4 regions of the Streptomyces sp. NPDC002853 genome follow, and region 2 is predicted to be linked to each of the others. Evidence: riboswitches for the same ligand, from Rfam matches in the RefSeq annotation. Region 2 holds a riboswitch; each other region holds the start of a gene.
The links. Region 2 has a riboswitch for cyclic di-AMP ahead of ACWD02_RS40285 (NlpC/P60 family protein). Riboswitches for the same ligand answer to the same signal wherever they lie in the genome.

Region 1 (4,982 bases), on a different contig from region 2:
GACGTACGTATCTACTCAGCGGAGCCGAGGCCCGAGCCGGAGCTCGGAAGCGGTTCAGCCCTTGAAGCGGGGGAACGCCGAACGGCCCGCGTACACCGCGGCGTCGTCCAGGATCTCCTCGATGCGGAGCAGCTGGTTGTACTTGGCGACGCGCTCGGAGCGGGCCGGGGCGCCGGTCTTGATCTGGCCGCAGTTCGTGGCGACGGCGAGGTCGGCGATGGTGACGTCCTCGGTCTCGCCGGAGCGGTGGGACATCATGCACTTGAAGCCGCTGCGCTGGGCCATCTCGACGGCGTCCAGGGTCTCGGTCAGCGAGCCGATCTGGTTGACCTTCACCAGGAGGGCGTTGGCCGACTTCTCCTCGATGCCGCGGGCGAGGCGCTCGGGGTTGGTGACGAACAGGTCGTCGCCCACGAGCTGAACCTTGTCGCCGAGCTTCTCGGTGATGACGTTCCAGCCGGCCCAGTCGTCCTCGAACAGCGGGTCCTCGATGGAGACGAGCGGATACGAGGCGACGAGCTCCTCGTAGTACTCGGTCATCTCGGCGGCCGAGCGGTCCTTGCCCTCGAAGGAGTACGTGCCGTCCTTGTAGAACTCGGACGCGGCGACGTCGAGCGCGAGCGCGATCTGCTCGCCGGGGACGTAACCGGCCTGCTTGATGGCCTCGAGGATGAGGTCGAGCGCGGCGCGGTTGGAGTCCAGGTTCGGGGCGAAGCCGCCCTCGTCGCCCAGGCCGGTGGAGAGGCCCTTGTCCTTCAGGACCTTCTTCAGCGTGTGGTAGACCTCGGTGCCCCAGCGCAGGGCCTCGGAGAACGACTCCGCGCCGATCGGCGCGATCATGAACTCCTGGATGTCGACGTTCGAGTCCGCGTGCGACCCGCCGTTCAGGATGTTCATCATCGGAACGGGCAGCAGGTGCGCGTTCGGGCCACCGAGGTAGCGGAAGAGCGGGAGGTCGGAGGCCTCCGACGCGGCGTGCGCGACGGCGAGCGAGACGCCGAGGATGGCGTTGGCGCCGAGCGAGCCCTTGTTGTCGGTGGCGTCGAGGTCGAACATCGCCTGGTCGATCAGGCGCTGCTCGGTCGCGTCGTACCCGACGAGCTCCGGGCCGATCTGCTCGATGACGGCGAGGACGGCCTTCTCCACGCCCTTGCCCATGTAACGGTTGGGGTCACCGTCACGGAGTTCGATGGCCTCGAAAGCACCGGTGGACGCACCGGACGGAACGGCGGCACGACCCGTGCTGCCGTCGTCGAGGCCGACCTCGACCTCGACCGTGGGGTTGCCTCGGGAGTCCAGGATTTCCCGGGCTACGACGACGTCGATGGACGGCACGAGCATCTCCTTCTGGGATGTGACGCGGGTACGCGGGGCGTTGGCCTCGCGGACACGAGCCTAACCGGCTCCCGGACAAGAGCCAGCCGAGCGACCGCCCTGTGGACAAACCGAGAGCAAAATGTTTCCGAACGGAACAAAGCGTGGAGCACAAAGGAACCCCGCCCCGGTGCGTACGGGGGATACGCGCACCGGGGCGGGGAGGGGGGTGCCCCGCCAGGACTAGCTCAGGTGGAGCTGCTGGCCGGGGAAGATCATGTCGGCGTTGTCGATGATGTCGCCGTTGAGCTTGTACACCTTGTGCCAGCCGCCCTTGACGTCCTCGGCCTTGGCGATCTTGGAGAGGGTGTCACCCTTCTTGACCTTGTACTCGCCGTCGCCCTTCTTGACCGTCTTTCCGGTCGGGGTCTCGACGGTCTTCTCGGACTCGGCCTTCGGGGCGGCCTCGGCCTTCGGAGCGGCCTGCTGCGGCTGCTCGGTCTGGGCGCTGGGCTGGCTCTTGGGCTGCTCCTGGGTCTGCTGCGGGGCGCTCTCCTGCGCACCGCCACCCTCGTTGGACGCGCCCGAGAGGCCGACGCCGCAGCTCGGCCAGGCACCCTTGCCCTGACCCGCGAGGACCTTCTCGCCGATCTCGATCTGCTGGGCCTTGGAGGCCTTGTCGGCGGTGGGCGCGTACTTCGTGCCGCCGTACGCGGCCCAGGTGGACGACGAGAACTGCAGGCCGCCGGTGTAGCCGTTGCCGGTGTTGATCGACCAGTTGCCGCCCGACTCGCACTGCGCGACGGCGTCCCACTCGGAGTTCGTGGCGGCGGAGGCCTGACCGGCCGCCATCAGCGGGGCTGCGACCGCGACACCGGTGACGCCGGCGAGCGTGGCGACACGGGTGGCCTTGGACGGGCGGCGGTGCTTGCCCTTGCTGGAAAACAGCATGAGTGATCCCCTCACCGACGCCTGCGAGGTGAGCTGTCGGGTTCGGGCCGATGTGGTTGCCCGGCCGCGCTTCCTGAGCGCGACTTAACCCCTAGCCGTTCCCGTCCGTGTGCCTCGCTCTCGCGAGGCTCAACGGCCGGGCCCGGCGGAAACCTTGGTTCCCCCGCTCCTGCCTACGGCGCATTACGCGACGACTGTTCCCGAACGGCCGTTGGCAGGACTCGGCGTACCGACCGGCGGGGCCCGCTGTGGCGAGCGGTCACGACCGTAGACATGCGATCGCCCGAATTTCAAAGACGATCAGGGCTTCTGAGACCCATGTCTCACTTGCGCCAATTGGGACATCGAGCGCAAAGCGACTCGCCAACTACCCCTACTTTTCGCCCAAATCGAGGCTCTGACCGGGAAGGATGAGATCGGGGTCGGAGCCGACCGACTTCTCGTTCTCGGCGTACAGCTCGGTCCACCCGCCCTTCACCTCCAGGTCGTCGGCGATGACCGAGAGGCTGTCTCCGGAACGGACCGTGTACGTCCCGTCGGAGACGTCGTGCTCGCGCTCGTCGCCACGGGAGGCGTGCCGGCCCGAACCCTCGCGGGCGGAGCCTTCGGACGCCTCGTCGTCGGCGCTGCCGCCGCGGTGACGGCCTTCACCCTCGCCGGTGGAGGGCGAGGGGGCGGGCGAAGTGGTCTCGTCACGCCCGGACTTGTCCGGTTCGCCGGACTTGGTCGAGTCACCGGGCTCGGCCGACTCATCCGAGTCACCCGAGTCGCCCGAGTCATCCGACTTGCCCGACTCGTCGTGATTCTTGTCTCGTGACGCGTCATCGGAGTCCGGCTTCCCGGACGGCTCGGCGCTGTCCGAGGGGTCGGCCGACTCGCTCGGCGACGCGTCGGCCTCGTCCGACCCGCCCGGCTTCGACGACTCGCCGGACCCGGTCGATTCCGACGGCTCGTCAGAAGGAATGGTCGTGATCGGGGCGCCCGGGTCGACGTCGGCGGCGGCACCGCCCTCGGTGAGACCGGCGATCGGCGCACAGCTCGGCCAGGCGTCGGCACCCTGGTCGTCGAGGACCTTCTCGGCCACCGAGATCTGCTGGGAGCGGCTCGCCTGGTCGGCGCTCGGCGCGAAGTCGAGGCCGCCGTACTCCTCCCACGTCTGCTGCGAGAGCTGGAGCCCGCCGTAGTAGCCGTTGCCCGCGTCCGCGCTCCAGGATCCGCCGCTCTCGCACTCCGCGAGCTTGTCCCACGTGGCGGTGTCCGCCGCGCTCGCGCTGGTGGCGCCGAGCAGCGGGATCGCGATGGCCGATCCCGCCACTCCTGCCGCGACGATCAGGGCCGGGGCCTGGCGGGGGCGTCGGTGACGACCATTGCCGGAGAGCATGCGGTTGCCTTTCGCGTGACTGGAGCGACGACTGCGGCACGGGATGCCGAGTCGTCGGTGAACGTAGCGGCAGTCGAACGCTTGTCACAAGTCGATGCAGCGGAGATCACGTGAAAGTCACAGTCTTGACGGCCCGTCAGTTAAACGTCGTTTCAGGTGCCGAATATTTGCTCTGCTGTGCGGGTGTGAACTCCACCGGAAGCGTGCGCAGTCCACGCATGATGAGCCCGCCGCGCCACCTCAAATCACCAGGTTCCGCCGCCAGGCGCAGGTCAGGGAGGCGCCGCAGGAGGGTCGCGAGGGCGGCCTGCCCTTCCAGCCTGGCCAGCGGTGCGCCGAGACAGTAATGAATGCCATGGCCGTAGCCGAGGTGTTGGTTGTCGCGGCGGGAGAGGTCGAGCGTGTCCGGCCGGTCGAATCGCGCGGGGTCGCGATCGGCGGCGGCGAGGACCACGAGGACGGGGTCGCCGGCGGCGATGTCCTCCCCTCCGACGGTCAGCGGCTCGGTGGCGTACCGCCAGGTGGCCAGTTCGACGGGACCGTCGAAGCGCAGGAGTTCCTCGAGCCCCGTCTCCAAGAGCCCGGTGTCGCCGTCCCGGAGCGATGCCTGGAGCCGCTCGCGCTGCTCGGGGTGGGTCAGGAGGGCGTAGGTGCCGTTGCCGATGAGGTTGACGGTCGTCTCGAAGCCGGCGAAGAGCAGGATGAAGGCCATCGCGGCGGCCTCGTTCTCGGTGAGGTGCTCGCCGTGGTCGGAGGCGCGGATGAGCCCGGAGATGAGGTCGTCGCCGGGTTCGAGCCGCTTGCGGTGGATCAGCTCGGCGAGGTAACCGCGCATCTTCTTGACGGACCGGGCGACCCCTCCCCTCGGCCCTCCCCCGTGCCGGATCATCATCCCCGCCCAGTCCCGGAAGTCGTCCTGGTCCTCGCGGGGCACCCCGAGCAGGTCGCAGATCGCGTAGATGGGGAGCGGGAAGGCGAAGTCGTGGATGAGGTCCGCCTCCCCCTTCTCCGCGAACTGGTCGATGAGGTGGTCGGTCAGCTCCTGGACGCGGGGTGCGAACTCGGCGATACGGCGGGGGGTGAAGGCCTTGGAGACGAGGCGGCGCAGGCGGGTGTGGTCCGGCGGATCGATGTTGAGCAGATGCGTCATGAGGTTGGCGCTGCGCTCGCCGGGGATGCCGGTCTTGCCCTTCGCGTGCGCGGGCTCGCCGTGATGGGCCGGATTCTTGCTGAGCCGCTGGTCGGCGAGCGCCTGCTTGGCATCGCCGTACCGGGTGACCAGCCACGCCTCCACGCCACTGGGCAGCCGCGTCTTGTGCACGGGCGCGTGCTCGCG
Region 2 (4,982 bases):
AGCGGGAGGTGCTGCGGCTCATCGCGCGCGGGTACGCGTACAAGGAGATCGCCAAGCAGCTGTTCATCTCCGTCAAGACGGTCGAGTCCCATGTCTCGGCGGTGCTGCGCAAGCTCCAGCTGTCCAACCGGCACGAGCTGACGCGGTGGGCGACGGCGCGGCGGCTGGTCTGACCCACGGGCCGGCTCCGGCCCGACGGCCCGGCCTCGGGTCGCACACGGTCCCTCGGGGTGCCCCGGGGCCCCTCACGCCACTCGCGTCGCCCCCGCGAACGGCATCTGGCTGATCGGTGCGAGGCGGACCGGCGCGCTCGGGTTCGGGGCGTGAATCATCTGGCCGTTGCCCACATAGAGGCCCACATGGCTGATGCCCTGGTAGAAGAAGACCAGGTCACCCGGCTGGAGTTGGGAGCGCGGGACCCGCTCGCCCGCGGCGATCTGCGCGTACGTCGTGCGCGGCAGACCCACGCCCGCCGACCGGTACGCGGCCTGGGTGAGCCCCGAGCAGTCGAATGCGTCGGGCCCGGTGGCTCCCCACACGTAAGGGCTGCCGAGGGCCTTGTAGGCGTACGAGACGGCCGCCGAGGCGCGGGAGTTGGGTGCCTTGCCCCGGGCGTCCGGGAGGCCGTCACGGCCCGCGTCACGGGACGCCCTGCCCTCGCCCGCGAGCTCCGCGCGCTGATCGCCGGTGAGCTGTGACAGGAGCCGCTTGGCCGCACCGAGCTTTCCGGTGACCGTCTTCTTGTGCTTCTTCAGCTCCGCCTGACGGGACTTGAGGTGCGTGAGGGTGTCGTCGGCCTCGGTGCGCAGTTGGTCGATCTCCCGGAGCTGCTTCTGCACGCCGGTGACGGCCGCCGCCTGGCGGCTGTCCGCGCGGTCGGCGATCGCGGCGCGCTCGAGGTACTCGTCCGGGTCGGAGGAGAGCGCGAGCTGGACGGCGGGGTCGATGCCGCCGCTGCGGTACTGCGCGGCGGCGATCGAACCGAGTCCTTCGCGTGCCGAGTTGAGCTTGTCCGTCTTGCGGGCCGCCTCGTCACGCAGCTCGCCCAGGGACTTCTCGGCGCCCTCGGCCTTCTCCTTGGCTCCGTTGTACTTCTCGGTGGCGATCTCGGCCTCGCGGTAGAGCGCGTCGACCTTGGACTTCACCTCGGCCGGGCTGAGCCGTGGGTCCGCGTGCCCGGTGCCGTCGAAGGCGGTGGCCGTGGCGGCTCCCGCGAGGGCGATGGTGGCGGCGGTACGGGCCGTATGGCCACTGAGCGAGCGCTGTTTCGGCTTGCGGTGCGCTGCCACGAAGGGGGGCTCCTTTGGGTTCCGGCGACGGCCCGCACAGGGGGAGCGGGCCGCCGCCGGATTCTCGGCGGTGGTGGCCGACTGCCGCCCCGGGTCCGGGCGGCGGTGGGGAGCCGGTCACCTGACGAAGGACGCTAAACCTGACCGTCACGGGTTGGTGACGGATTGTGCGCAACTGCCGCAAGTGTGCTGTTCGGTGACCGCAAGTGACTGCGTGATCTGCCGGACCGGAGCCCTTCGGAGGCGCGCGTGACCGATGCGGCGTTCGGGGCCCACCTGGCTACGGAGTGGTGATAAGGCCCCGGCTAGGCTCCGGAGCCATGGACGTTCTCACCCATCTCTTCGTCGGCCTGCACATCATCGGCATCGCCTCCCTCCTGGGCGGCTTCCTCACCCAGATGAAGCAGATGGGCCAGGGCACGGCCCGCTTCAACCCCGCGATGCTGCACGGCGCGCTCACGATGCTCGTCACGGGCGTGATCCTGGTGGGCCTCAACCAGGCGGACGACAACCCCGTCAACAACGTCAAGATCGGCATCAAGATGGCCGTCCTGATCGTGATCCTCGCGCTGGTCTACGTGAAGCGGGACGACGAGAAGGTGGACAAGGGGATGTTCGGCGCCGTCGGCCTGCTGACCGTCGCGAACATCTTCATCGCCGTGCTGTGGACCTGAGCCCGCAGATCCGACCGGCCCACCACGCGCGCATGGCCCGCATCCCCCCGGGAATGCGGGCCACGCGCGCGTAGGGGCTCCTCCGCCGGTGATCAGGCGGGGCGCACCACACTGTGGATCGGCATGTAGTAGATCGATTCCACGCGGACGTTCGTGCCCGGCTTCGGGGCGTGGATCATCTTGCCGTCGCCGATGTAGATCCCGACGTGGCTGATGTCGTCGTAGAAGAAGACCAGGTCGCCGGGCTTGGCGTCGGCCGTCTTCACGGTCGTGCCGACCTTCACCTGGTCCCACGTCGTACGCGGCAGGGAGATCCCCGCGGCCTTCCACGCGTCCTGGGTGAGCCCGGAGCAGTCGTAGGAGTCGGGGCCGGTCGCGCCCCACACATACGGCTTGCCGATCTGCGCCTCGGCGAAGTTGATCACCTTCGCGGCCTTCGTCGCGTAGCCACTGTCCGTGTCGCCGGAGCCGGTGCCGGAGCCTGTGCCGGAACCCGAGCCCGAGCCCGTGCCCGAATCCGGGGTCTCCTTCTCCTTCTCGCGCTCCTTGGCCGCGGCCTCTTCCGCGGCCTTGCGCTTGGCCTCCGCCTCGGCCTCCTGCTTGCGCGCCAGCTCGGCAGCCTTGCGCTTGGCCGCTTCTTCCTTCTTCTTCTCGATCGCCGCGAGCCGCGCCTTCTCCTCGGCGGTCAGCTCCGAGAGCATCGTGCGCGCTGCGCCCAGCTTCTTCTGGACGGTCTGCTTGCTCGTCCGCAGATCGTCCCGCGAGTCGCTCAGCGTCTCCAGGCTCTTGGCGGCCTTCGTGCGTTGCTTCGTCGCCGAGGCCTGCTGCGTCTGGTAGTCGTCGACCGCCTTCTTCTGGCGCGCGGTCAGCCGGTCCGACAGGTGGTTCTGGTCGAAGAACCCCTGCGGGTCGTCGGCGAGCATCATCGTGGCGGTCTCGGAGGCGCCGCCGGTGCGGTACTGGGCCGCGGCGAACGTGCCCAGCCGCTGCCGCGCCTCGTTCAGCTTGTCGGTGCGCTTGGCCACATCGTCGAGAAGGGTGTCGACCTTCTTGCGCTGCTTGTCGGTGCGCTCCTTGACCGAGTTGTACTTCTGGGTGGCCACGCCCGCCTGGTGGTAGAGGTCGTCGACCTTCTTCTGCACCTCTTCGAGGCTGGGCTTCTGGGGCGCTGACGGTGCCGCTTGCGCGCTCTGTGACAGGAGAGCCACGGAGGTGAGGGCTGCCGTCGTGATGCCGAGGGCCGGAGCGGTGCGTAGGCCGGCGATGCGGGCCCGCGGCTTGCGGTGCGACGCCAAGGGAGGCGACTCCTTCCGTAGACCGCCTACCGGGTTAGCTGTCGGGTTCGGGCGGGTGGTTCCGGAAGGTTGCCCTACGGTCCCGTACTGCGTACGGGATCGATTCACCCCAAGTTCTTGGTGGGTCCCCGGCTCCGAGGAGATCGAACTCGGCGGAGGCCACCCGTTCCCGGCGGGGTTCGCCGGTGGGAGTACGAGCAGCCCGCGGAGCACGGTAGCCAACTCGTGTGGTCCGTGTGAAGGTTGATGTTCGATATGCCCGATACGTTTTCGTTACTTTACGAAGCTCTTGACGCGGACACGCAGGGTCGTCGCGGAACGTGACGGTCCGCGGGCGGGGTGTATGCGGGCCGGGCGTGTGCGGGTGGACCTGGCCGGAACCCGGGGCGGGTTGTCAGTGGGGCCGCCTAGACTCGGGAGGCGATGAGCAGCCTCTTTGATGACAGCTTCCTGGCGGACCTCAAGCCCTCACGGGCTTCCGATGAGGAGCCCCCGCCGCCGCCCGAGGACAGTGCCCCGGAATCCGTTCCGGATGATCTGTTCGACGGGAAGTTCGACGCGCCCACGCCCCGGGACGCGCACTACCGCGGCGGCGCCCCGCGCCCCGTGATCGACCCGGCGGCCCTGCTCGACGGCCTGAACGAGAACCAGCGCGCGGCCGTCGTGCACGCGGACTCCCCGCTGCTCATCGTCGCGGGCGCGGGCTCCGGCAAGACCCGGGTCCTCACGCACCGCATCGCGTATCTCCTGGCCGAGCGCCACGTGCACCCGGGGCAGATCCTGGCGATCACGTTCACGAACAAGGCCGCGGGCGAGATGAAGGAGCGCGTCGAGCAGCTCGTCGGGCCGCGGGCCAACGCGATGTGGGTGTCGACGTTCCACAGTGCGTGCGTCCGCATCCTGCGCCGCGAGTCCAAGAAGCTCGGCTTCACCTCCTCCTTCTCGATCTACGACGCCGCCGACTCCAAGCGGCTGATGGCGCTGGTCTGCCGTGACCTGGACATCGACCCGAAGAAGTTCCCGCCGAAGTCCTTCAGCGCCAAGATCTCGAACCTGAAGAACGAGCTGATCGACGAGGAGACCTTCGCAGGACAGGCCGCCGACGGCTTCGAGAAGACGCTCGCCCAGGCGTACGCGATGTACCAGTCGCGGCTGCGCGAGGCGAACGCCCTCGACTTCGACGACCTGATCATGACGACGGTCCACATGTTCCGCGCGTTCCCGGACGTCGCCGAGCACTACCGCCGCCGCTTCCGCCACGTGATGGTCGACGAGTACCAGGACACCAACCACGCGCAGTACGCCCTGGTGCGCGAGCTGGTGGGCCCCTCCGGAGGCGAGGGCGACGACCCGGCCGAGCTGTGTGTCGTGGGTGACGCGGACCAGTCGATCTACGCCTTCCGCGGCGCGACGATCCGCAACATCCTCCAGTTCGAGGAGGATTACCCCGACGCCACCACGATCCTCCTGGAGCAGAACTACCGCTCCACGCAGACGATCCTGACCGCGGCCAACGCCGTCATCGAGCGCAACGAAAGCCGCCGCCCCAAGAACCTGTGGACCAACGCGGGCGCGGGCGCGGGCATCACCGGCTATGTCGCCGACACCGAGCACGACGAGGCGCAGTTCGTCGCCGACGAGATCGACCGGCTCACCGACGCGGGCGACGCGAAGGCGGGCGACGTCGCGATCTTCTACCGGACGAACGCGCAGTCGCGTGTCTT
Region 3 (4,982 bases), on a different contig from region 2:
CTGCTCGCCCTGTCGGGCCTGGTGATCCTGGCCCTGGTCAGGGAGCAGACCGGCACGCAGGGCTTCCTGGTCGGGCTCGGTCTCGCGACGCTGCCCGTGCCGCTCCTGGTGGCCGCCTTCCGCTGGCTGCAGCGCGTCCAGCCGGGCCCCTGGCGGAATCTGATCTTCGCCTTCGCCTGGGGCGCCTGCGCCGCCGCCCTCATAGCCATCGTCGCGAACAGCTTCGCGACCCGCTGGATAGCCACCGCCACGGCCGACCCCACCAGCGCGGACACCCTCGGCGCGACGGTCATAGCCCCGATCGTCGAGGAGAGCGCGAAAGCCGCGGCCGTACTGCTCGTCTTCCTCTTCCGCAGACGCGAGTTCACCGGCATCGTCGACGGCGTCGTGATCGCCGGGGTGACCGCCACCGGCTTCGCGTTCACCGAGAACATCCTCTACCTGGGCAGCGCCTTCGGCACCGACCAGCTCAACGGCGAGACCGGGCTCACGTCCGTGACGGCGGCGACCTTCTTCGTGCGCGTCGTGATGTCGCCCTTCGCGCACCCGCTGTTCACCGTGCTCACCGGCATCGGCTTCGGCATCGCCGCGCTCGGCACCGGCCGGCAGAACTGGCGGCGCGTCCTGCTCCCGCTCGCCGGACTGCTCCTCGCCATGGGCCTGCACGCCCTGTGGAACGGCTCGGCCAGCTTCGGGGAGTACGGCTTCTTCGCGGTGTACGCGACGTTCATGCTGCCCGCGTTCGGTCTGCTCACCTGGCTGGCGATCTGGACCAGGCAGCGCGCCCTGCGCGTCGTGCGCGCGGAACTGCCCGCCTACGCGATCGCGGGCTGGCTCACCGCTCCCGAGCCGTACGCGCTCGGCACGATGCGCGCCCGCACCCTCGCCCGCGACTACGCCTCGTACACCCAGGGCAAGGCCGCGGCCCGCGCGGTCGCCCAGTACGAGGCGTACGCGACGTCTCTCGCGCTCCTGCGCCACCGGGGACGCCGGGGCAAGGCGGGCGCCGACTTCGTCGTACGGGAGCGGGAGTTGCTGCACGCGCTGTGGGAGCGCCGCGAGGCCGCGCGCCCCGCCCTGGCCTACGCGGCACGCGCGACGGCACCCGTACTCGTACCGATGCCGCCGCCGTACGGATACCGGCAGCCGTACCCACAGCCCTACGCGCAGCCTTACGCGCCACAGCAGCCCTACGCGCAGCCGCACCCCTACGGATATCCGCACGCCCAGCCGGCGATGCCCTACCCCGCGTACAACCCCTACCGGGGCTAGGCCGAGGCCGCCGTCAGCGTCGACAGCTCGGCGTCCGTCAGTTCGAGCTCGCCCACCGCGAGCAGCGCGGGCAGCTGCTCGACCGTACGGGCCGACGCGATCGGCGCCGCCACCGTCGGCTGGGCCGCGAGCCACGCGAGGGCGACCGTCGCGAGCTCGGCGCCACGGGCCTCGGCGACCTCGTCGAGCGCGGCGAGCACACGCCGGCCGCGCTCGGTCTCCAGGTGCTTGCCGGCGCCCTCGGCCCGCGCGCTGTCGACCTTCGCACCCGGGCGGTACTTGCCGGTCAGGAAGCCCGAGGCGAGCGCGTAGTACGGGACGGCGGCGAGGCCCGAGCGGGAGGCGACCTGCTCCAGCGGGCCCTCGTACGTGTCGCGCGAGACGAGGTTGTAGTGCGGCTGAAGGACCGAGTAGCGCGCGAGGCCCTCGCGGTCGGAGAAGTCCAGGAACTCCTGGAGCCGCTCGGGGGTCACGTTGGACGCGGCGATGGCGCGCACCTTGCCGGACGTCACCAGGTCGTCGAGCGCGCCGATGACCTCCTCGACCGGGACGGCCGGGTCGTCGTAGTGCGTGTAGTAGAGGTCGATGTAATCGGTGCGCAGACGGCGCAGCGACTCCTCGGCACCGGCCTTGATGGTGTTCGCGGACAGGCCCTTGAAGTCGGGGTGGGCACCGACCTTGGTGGCGAGCACGACGTCGGAACGGTTGCCGCGCGCGGCGAACCAGTTGCCGATCACGGTCTCGGACTCGCCGCCCTTGTTGCCGGGCACCCAGGCCGAGTAGACGTCGGCGGTGTCGATGAAGTTGCCGCCCGCGGCGGTGTAGGCGTCGAGCACGTCGAAGGACTGCGCCTCGTCGGCCGTCCAGCCGAAGACGTTGCCGCCCAGGGCGAGCGGGAAGACCTCGAGGTCGGACGAGCCAAGCTTGCGGAGAGAAGTCATGAGGGGATCAACACCTGTACGGAGCATGGAATTCCGTACGACCCCCGCTTTCGGGGAGGAGCGGGCATGCCGGACCGGCAGCCCTGACGTCGGGGGGTTGTCGCCAGGACCGCCGGGGTACTGGGGTTACCTCAGATCGACTGACCCTTGCCGCGCAGCCACGCCGCCGGGTCGACCCCGGTGGAGTCGCCGCCCGGGTGGACCTCCATGTGGAGGTGGGCGCCGGTGACGTTGCCGGTCGCGCCGACGCGGCCGATGGTCTCGCCGGTGGTGACCTTCTGGCCGGCGCTGACGCTCATCGAGGACTGGTGGCAGAGCCAGATCTCGGTGCCGTCGTCGAGTTCGAGGATCGTGCGGTAGCCGTACGCCCCAGCCCAGCCGGCTTCCTTGATGGTGCCGGAGTGGACGGCCTTGATGGGCGTGCCCGTCGGAGCCGCGAAGTCCAGGCCGGTGTGGTAGCCGGAGGACCACATGGAGCCGGGCTGACCGAAGGTGCCGGTGAGCGTGTACGAGGCGACGGGGAGCGTGTAGCTCTTCGCGAGCTTGGCCAGGCGCTCCGCCTCGGCCTTCTTCTTGGCGGCGGCCTCGGCCTTCTTCTTCGCGGCGGCCTTCTCGGCGGCGATCTTCTTCTCGGCCGCGGTCTGCTTGGCGGCGGCCTGGGCGGCGGCCTGCTTGACGGCGGCTTCCTCGGCGGCCTTCTGGACCGCGTCGTCCGCCTGGTCCTGCTGGTTCTCCGCCTGCTCCATGATGCGGGCCCGCAGTGCCTCGCCCGCGTCCGTGGTGCCCTGCTCGGTGTCGGCGGCGCTGAGGCCGGCGGCACTGAGCGGCGCTGCAGCGGTCACCACGCCGTTGTCCGCGGAACCCGAGTCGGCCGAGTCGTCGGATATCAAGGACCCCACGCCCGGAAGCGACTTGGCCTCCGGCAGCGAGTCCGTGACGGCCGAGAGGTCCGGCATCGCGATGGAGACCGGGGGCTTGCCGTCCTGCGCGGTGGCGATGCCGCCCGCGCCGACGGCGGCGATGACGCCTACGCCGAGAACCGTGGAGCTGCGGGCGAGCCCGCCACCACCCCGCTTGTGGACGCGGTGCCTGCCGCGGACGGGACGGATGGACTCCTCGGTGGGGTTCCATTCCTCCCAGGAATTGTCGTCGTACCCACCGAAATCGTCGTCATTCGGTACGTAAACGCCTTGGGGGGCAGGGCGGTTGGACGCCACTGGGGCGCACTCCTTTCCTTCCTTCTCGCCTACCGGGTTAGCTGACGGGTTCGGAGCAGGAAGGTCTCCTACGAGCATCTGGCACGGAGGCACAGATGCCCGATTCACCCCAATTAGTGGTTCCCCGGCTCCCTTTCGGGATTAGGCGCGTGCGCGCGGAGCCGACTCGAGTGACGGCTGGGACGACCGCGCTGCGTTATCGAACGTTAATAGACAGCGGGCCGGTATTCCAAGCTGTTCCGACTGATCGTTAACGCACATGGCACGTACTTATCGGGACACCGGGGGCCGGAACGGGGCGAGTTGACCCCACTTCTTCACACACCGGAGCTTCACATCTCCTTGACAGTACGTCAGTTGTTATGCGGAGTGGTGTCCTTCCGTCACGGCCGGTGACAGGGGCCGCCGCACCGCGAGCAACGCCATGTCGTCGGTCCCCCCGCCCCCGGTGTGCCGCCGCACTTCCTCGACGAGCGTCGTCAGGAGCGCGTCGGGGCCGCCCGGCCCCGGGAAGATCCGGCCGCCGAGCCGCGCCGCCGGGTCGTAGAACTCGCCCCGGACGTCACGCGCCTCGGAGAGCCCGTCGGTGTAGAGCAGCAGCATCGCCCCCGGCGGGAACTCCGTCTCGTCCGCGCGGTCCGGCCAGGCGCCCAGGTCGCCCATCCCGAGCGGCAGCGCGGGCTCGGTGGCGGACATGACGCACAGCCGTCCGTCGCCGCGCAGGAGCAGCGGGCCCGGGTGCCCGCGGTTGATGAGACGCACCAGACCGTCGCCGTGCGGGATCTCCGCGAGGACGGCCGTGGTGAATCCCTCGAAGGCGTCGAGCCCGTCGCGCCGTGTGCCCTCACGCGCGAGGGCACGCTCCAGGCGCTGCGCCACGGCCTCCAGCGTGGTCTCCTGCTCGGCGGCCTCCCGGAACGCCCCGATCACCACGGCGACGGCCGCCACCGCGCCCATGCCCTTGCCCCGTACGTCGCCGACGATGACGCGGACACCGTGCGGGGTGTCCTGCACCGCGTACAGATCGCCGCCGATGAACGCGTCGGCCTCCGCGGCCTCGTACCGCGCCGCGACGTCGAGACCGCCGATGTGGGGGTCCGGCTGCGGCAGCACCGCGCGCTGGGCGGCCTCGGAGATGGAGCGGGCGGACGCGAGCTGTCTGTCGCTGCGGCGTACGACGCGGTTGATGACGACGGCGAGAACGGCGACGGTCGCCACCGTGATCAGTTCGGTGACGGCCTCGACGTCGGTGGTGGTGCTCGTCTTGAAGTGCAGGGCGAGCACGGCGGTGCAGGAGGCGGCGCCGATGAGGACGGTGCTGAGCAGCGAGTAGAAGGGCGCTGCGATGAGCGGGGCCGCGGTGAACAGGGGTACGGCGGTGAACCTGGGCGGGGTAGAGACGTCGTACACGATCCCGAGGACGATGAGCAGCAGGGGGAGAGCCCGCACGAGCGCACGCTCGTGCCGGACATCGGGACGCCTGCCGCCGCCCCCGCCGATTCCTCCTCGCTGCCCCACTCACTCAGGGTTCCCGGAGGGGCGGCGTGGGGCG
Region 4 (4,982 bases), on a different contig from region 2:
AAGTGTGAGACACCTGGAAGGGCAGCAACACATGGCTGAGCGCCGCGTCAACGTCGGCTGGGCCGAGGGCCTTCACGCCCGACCCGCCTCCATCTTCGTCCGCGCGGCCACCGCCGCCGGCGTCCCCGTGACGATCGCCAAGGCTGACGGCAACCCCGTGAACGCCGCCTCCATGCTCGCGGTGCTCGGTCTGGGCGCGCAGGGCGGCGAGGAGATCGTGCTCGCCTCCGACGCCGAGGGTGCGGACGCCGCCCTCGACCGTCTGGCGAAGCTGGTCGCGGACGGCCTCGAGGAACTCCCCGAGACCGTCTGACAAAGGCTGAGACTCATACGCCGTAGGGCCCTCCCCCGAAATGGGGGCGGGCCCTACGGCTTTTCCATGCCCATTGACCACACGCTTGACCGCACGCATTGACCGTACCCATTGGCTGCGCTCATCGACTGTGCCCATTGACCGAATACCGGCGCAGGGCATCGGAAGCTGAATTCGGGCAGCAGGAATTCGCCCCCTCCGAATAGCACTTCTTTGTATACGGCGCCTCTGTTAATGCCGCAGGCCCACCGTGTTTACGACATGTTGCGAATCCCTCACACGATGCGCGGCCGTCGTCCGCTCCGTGTGGGCCGCGGTGAGCGACCTGGCGCGCTCCGCGTCCCCGCGCGTCACCGCGTCGACGATCGCGGCGTACTCGGCCCAGGCCTCGGCGGGAGCGGCAGACGCCTCGACCACGTACATCCAGGCGATCTTGTGCCGGAGCTGGGTGAGCAAGGCCGTGAGGCCCGGGCTGCCGGAAGCCTGGGCGAGCGTCTCGTGGAACCAGCCGCCCAGGGAGCGCAGATCCTCGCTGTGTCCCCGCCTCGCCCGCTCCTGACCGAGCCTGACGAGACCGCGCAGGACCTTCAGGTGCGCCTCCGTGCGGCGATGGGCGGCGCGAGCGGCGCCCAGAGGCTCCAGGAGCGCGCGGATCTCGAGGAGGTCGGCGGCCTCCTGCGCGGTCGGCTCCGCGACGCACGCGCCCGCGTGCCGGCGTGTGACGACGAAGCCCTCTGCCTCGAGGGTGCGCAGGGCTTCGCGCACCGGGACACGGGAGACTCCGTAGCGGCGCGCGAGCAGTTCCTCGGTGAGCCGGCCGCCCCGTTCGTAGACACCGGAGACGATGTCGTCCCGGATTGCCGTGCATACCGAGTGCGCGGGAATGCGCATGACTGACCTCCGCCTTAATCCCCGCGAAACGCGGTCGATCGACGCCTGTTCTGCGACTCTATTGCAGGGCGGCCGAATTTCCGACGGCAGGCTGAAATCCAGGGATACTTTTGGCCAGAGGAGATGCGGGAACGGCGAAAGCCCCGGCTCGACGAGCCGGGGCTTTCGGTGAATCAGTGACGCTCGTGCGTCCGCGTTCGACCGCTGGGATCAGACGTTGACGCCGTGCGAGCGGAGGTACGAGACGGGGTCGATGTCCGTGCCGTAGTCCGCGCCGGTGCGGGCCTCGAAGTGCAGGTGCGGGCCGCTGGAGTTGCCGGTGGAGCCGGAGAGGCCTATCTGCTGGCCCGGAGTGACCGCCTGGCCGACCGTGACGCCGAGGGACGACATGTGGCCGTACTGGGTGTACGTGCCGTCGTTCATCTTGATGACCACGTTGTTGCCGTAGGCGCCGCCCCAGCCGGCCTCGACGACGGTGCCGGAGCCGACCGCGTGGACCGACGTACCGGAGGCCGCGTGGAAGTCCACGCCGGTGTGGCTGCCGGAGGACCACATGGCGCCGCCGGTCTGATAGCCCGTGGAGACGTACGAGCCGGAGATCGGGGAGACGTAGCTGTTGAGGCGCTTGCGCTCGGCCTCGCGAGCGGCACGCTCCTTGGCCTCGCGCTCCTTCTTGGCCTTGGCCTTCGCCTCGGCCTCGGCCTTGCGCTTCGCCTCTTCGGCCTTCTTCTTGGCGGCCTCTTCGGCCTTCTTGGCGGCTGCGGCGTCGTCGGCGGCCTGCTGCTGGGCAGCGGCCTGCGCGTCGATGCTCTCGGCGAGCGAGTCGCCCACGGAGATGGCCTGGGTCAGGCCGGTGTGCTCAAGAGCCGCCGCGTCGTCGGCGGCGAGCGCCGGAGCGGCCAGGCCTCCGATGACACCGGTGGTGGTGAGGGCGGCGACGCCCGCCACGTTCGCGGTCGTACGCGTGAGGCGGCTCGGGCGACGGTGCTTCCCGGTGGCACGGGTGAACGCCATGAAGCGGCTGATCCTTTCCTTCCTTCTCGCCTACCGGGTTAGCTGACGGGTTCGGAGCAGGAAGGTCTCCTACGAGTCCCTCACCTGACGGCAAGGTTCCCGATTCACCCCAAGGGGACATGTGGGTCCCCGGCTCCCCTGGCTCGCGCCGTACGGGGACTCGGCGATGACTGTCCGGTGCCGCGGGTGCGGCGTACTGCATGACGAACAGCCGGGATGACGCTAAGCGGGCCATCTTTCAAACGACAAACGGATCAGAGCTTTTGTAGCGCACGCCACAGGTCAGACACGTAACCTCCATATCAATTCGGACATAAGAGGACCCCAGTGGTAAATCTCAGCCACTGGGGTCCCGATATGTCCTGACTGCCACTCAGCCCGTGACCACACTCACTTCACCGATGCCGAGCGCCCTGACGGGCTCCTCGATCTGCGCGGCGTCACCGACCAGCACCGTCACCAGCCGGTCCACCGGGAAGGCGCTCACGACGGCGGCAGTGGCCTCCACGGTGCCGGTCGCGGCCAACTGGCGGTACAGCTGGGCCTGGAAGTCGTCCGGCAGGTGCTGCTCGACCTGGTCGGCGAGGGTGGCCGCGACGGACGCCGCCATCTCGTACTTGAGCGGGGCCACGCCCACCAGGTTCTGCACGGCGACATCGCGCTCGGCGTCCGTGAGGCCGTCGGCCGCGAGGGTGCGCAGGACCTTCCACAGGTCGTCGAGCGCCGGGCCCGTGGACTCGGTGTCCACGGAGCCGCTGATGGCGAGCATCGCGGCGCCGGTGCCGTCCGGTGCGGAACGCAGGACCTGGGCGAACGACCGTACGCCGTAGGTGTATCCCTTCTCCTCGCGCAGGACGCGGTCGAGGCGCGAGGTGAGGGTGCCTCCGAGGCAGTACGTGCCGAGCACCTGCGCGGGCCACACGCGGTCGTGGCGGTCCGGTCCCACGCGGCCGATGAGCAGCTGCGTCTGGACGGCTCCGGGGCGGTCCACGATGACGACACGCCCGGTGTCGTCCGCGGTCACCGGGGGCACCGGACGCGGCTCGGCGGTGCCGCCCGTCCAGGCCCCGATGGTGTCGGCGAGCACGGCGTCCAGATCGACACCGGTCAGGTCGCCCACGACGACGACGGTCGCCGTGGCGGGACGCACGTGCTTCTCGTAGAAGGCGCGCACCGCCGCCGAGTCGATGGGCGTCACCGTCTCCTCGGTGCCCTGACGGGGGCGCGACATGCGCGAGGTCGCCGGGAAGAGCTGCCGGGAGAGCTCCTTGGCGGCGCGACGCCCCGGGTTGGCGGCCTCGTGCGGGATCTCGTCAAGGCGGTTGCGCACGAGGCGCTCGATCTCGCTGTCCGCGAAGGCGGGGGCGCGCAGGGCGTCGGAGAGCAGACCGAGCGCCTTCGGGAGGCGGGAGACCGGGACTTCGAGCGATACGCGTACGCCGGGGTGGTCGGCGTGCGCGTCCATGGTGGCGCCGCAGCGGTCGAGTTCGGCGGCGAAGTCCTCGGCGGAGTGCTTGTCCGTGCCTTCGTTGAAGGCCCTCGCCATGATGGTGGCGACGCCGTCCAGGCCGGCGGGCTCGGCTTCGAGCGGCGCCTCCAGGTGGACCTCCACCGCGACGACCTGCTGGCCGGGGCGGTGGCAGCGCAGCACCGTGAGGCCGTTGTCCAGGGTGGCGCGCTCGGGCGCGGGGAAGGCCCACGGCCGTGCGTCGCCCGCCTGGGGCTGCGGGTGGAACTGCATCGTTGCGGCCTCGGTCACTTCGCCGCCTCCTCTTCGTCCTCGTCGGTGGCTTCGGCGGCGGCAGCGCCCTCGATGGGCTCGTACACGAGCACCGCGCGGTTGTCGGGGCGCAGGCGCGCGGCGGCGGCCGCCCTGACCTCTTCCGCGGTGACGTCCAGGACGCGCCCGACGGCGGTGAGGGCGAGCTGCGGGTCGCCGAACAGGACCGCGTACCGGCAGAGTTCGTCCGCGCGGCCCGCCACCGTGGAGAGACGGTCGAGCCACTCGCGCTCCAGCTGTGCCTGGGCGCGCTCCATCTCCTCCTCGGTGGGGCCCTCTTCCGCGAAGCGGGCGAGCTCCTCGTCGACCGCGGCCTCGATGACGGGGACCTCGACGTCACCGGACGTCTTCACGTCGAGCCAGCCGAGCGAGGGGGCGCCGGCGAGCCGCAGCAGGCCGAAACCGGCCGCCACGGCGGTGCGGTCGCGGCGCACGAGGCGGTTGTAGAGCCGCGACGACTCGCCGCTGCCGAGGACCGTCAGCGCCAGGTCGGCCGCGTCGCACGCGCGCGTGCCGTCCTCCGGGAGGCGGTAGGCGGCCATCAGGGCGCGGGCGGGGACCTCTTCCTCGACGACCTCGCGCAGCTCCTTGCCGATCGTGTCGGGCAGCGAACCGTCGCGCGGCGGCTGCTTGCCGTCGTGCGAGGGGATGGACCCGAAGTACTTCTCGACCCAGGCGAGGGTCTGCTCCGGGTCGATGTCGCCGACGATCGACAGAACCGCGTTGTTGGGCGCGTAGTAGGTACGGAAGAACGCCCGCGCGTCCTCCAGCGTCGCCGCGTCCAGGTCGGCCATGGAGCCGATCGGGGTGTGGTGGTAGGGGTGGCCCTCGGGGTACGAGAGGGCGGTCAGCTTCTCGAAGGCCGTGCCGTACGGAACGTTGTCGTAGCGCTGGCGGCGCTCGTTCTTGACGACGTCGCGCTGGTTCTCCATGGATTCTTCGTCGAGCGCGGAGAGCAGCGAGCCCATGCGGTCGGCTTCCAGC

Region 1: it holds a riboswitch for cyclic di-AMP, as region 2 does, so the genes downstream of both, ACWD02_RS24680 (transglycosylase family protein) here and ACWD02_RS40285 (NlpC/P60 family protein) in region 2, are expected to answer to the same signal.
Region 3: it holds a riboswitch for cyclic di-AMP, as region 2 does, so the genes downstream of both, ACWD02_RS36610 (M23 family metallopeptidase) here and ACWD02_RS40285 (NlpC/P60 family protein) in region 2, are expected to answer to the same signal.
Region 4: it holds a riboswitch for cyclic di-AMP, as region 2 does, so the genes downstream of both, ACWD02_RS17745 (M23 family metallopeptidase) here and ACWD02_RS40285 (NlpC/P60 family protein) in region 2, are expected to answer to the same signal.

The regions. Positions count from the first base shown of each region.
Region 1 is NZ_JBSFUS010000009.1:5,480-10,461, forward strand. It holds gene eno (phosphopyruvate hydratase) at 55-1,335, opposite strand; gene ACWD02_RS24680 (transglycosylase family protein) at 1,558-2,265, opposite strand; cyclic di-AMP (ydaO/yuaA leader) riboswitch at 2,269-2,456, opposite strand; gene ACWD02_RS24685 (transglycosylase family protein) at 2,639-3,646, opposite strand; gene ACWD02_RS24690 (cytochrome P450 family protein) at 3,783-4,982, opposite strand, start outside.
Region 2 is NZ_JBSFUS010000021.1:64,125-69,106, forward strand. It holds gene ACWD02_RS40270 (LuxR C-terminal-related transcriptional regulator) at 1-173, shown strand, start outside; gene ACWD02_RS40275 (NlpC/P60 family protein) at 246-1,289, opposite strand; gene ACWD02_RS40280 (hypothetical protein) at 1,610-1,963, shown strand; gene ACWD02_RS40285 (NlpC/P60 family protein) at 2,056-3,258, opposite strand; cyclic di-AMP (ydaO/yuaA leader) riboswitch at 3,267-3,423, opposite strand; gene pcrA (DNA helicase PcrA) at 3,682-4,982, shown strand, end outside.
Region 3 is NZ_JBSFUS010000016.1:19,113-24,094, forward strand. It holds gene ACWD02_RS36600 (PrsW family glutamic-type intramembrane protease) at 1-1,272, shown strand, start outside; gene ACWD02_RS36605 (aldo/keto reductase) at 1,269-2,213, opposite strand; gene ACWD02_RS36610 (M23 family metallopeptidase) at 2,345-3,430, opposite strand; cyclic di-AMP (ydaO/yuaA leader) riboswitch at 3,442-3,588, opposite strand; gene ACWD02_RS36615 (PP2C family protein-serine/threonine phosphatase) at 3,791-4,948, opposite strand.
Region 4 is NZ_JBSFUS010000006.1:118,104-123,085, reverse strand. It holds gene ACWD02_RS17755 (HPr family phosphocarrier protein) at 32-313, shown strand; gene ACWD02_RS17750 (GntR family transcriptional regulator) at 545-1,204, opposite strand; gene ACWD02_RS17745 (M23 family metallopeptidase) at 1,415-2,218, opposite strand; cyclic di-AMP (ydaO/yuaA leader) riboswitch at 2,231-2,394, opposite strand; gene ACWD02_RS17740 (M16 family metallopeptidase) at 2,592-3,977, opposite strand; gene ACWD02_RS17735 (M16 family metallopeptidase) at 3,974-4,982, opposite strand, start outside.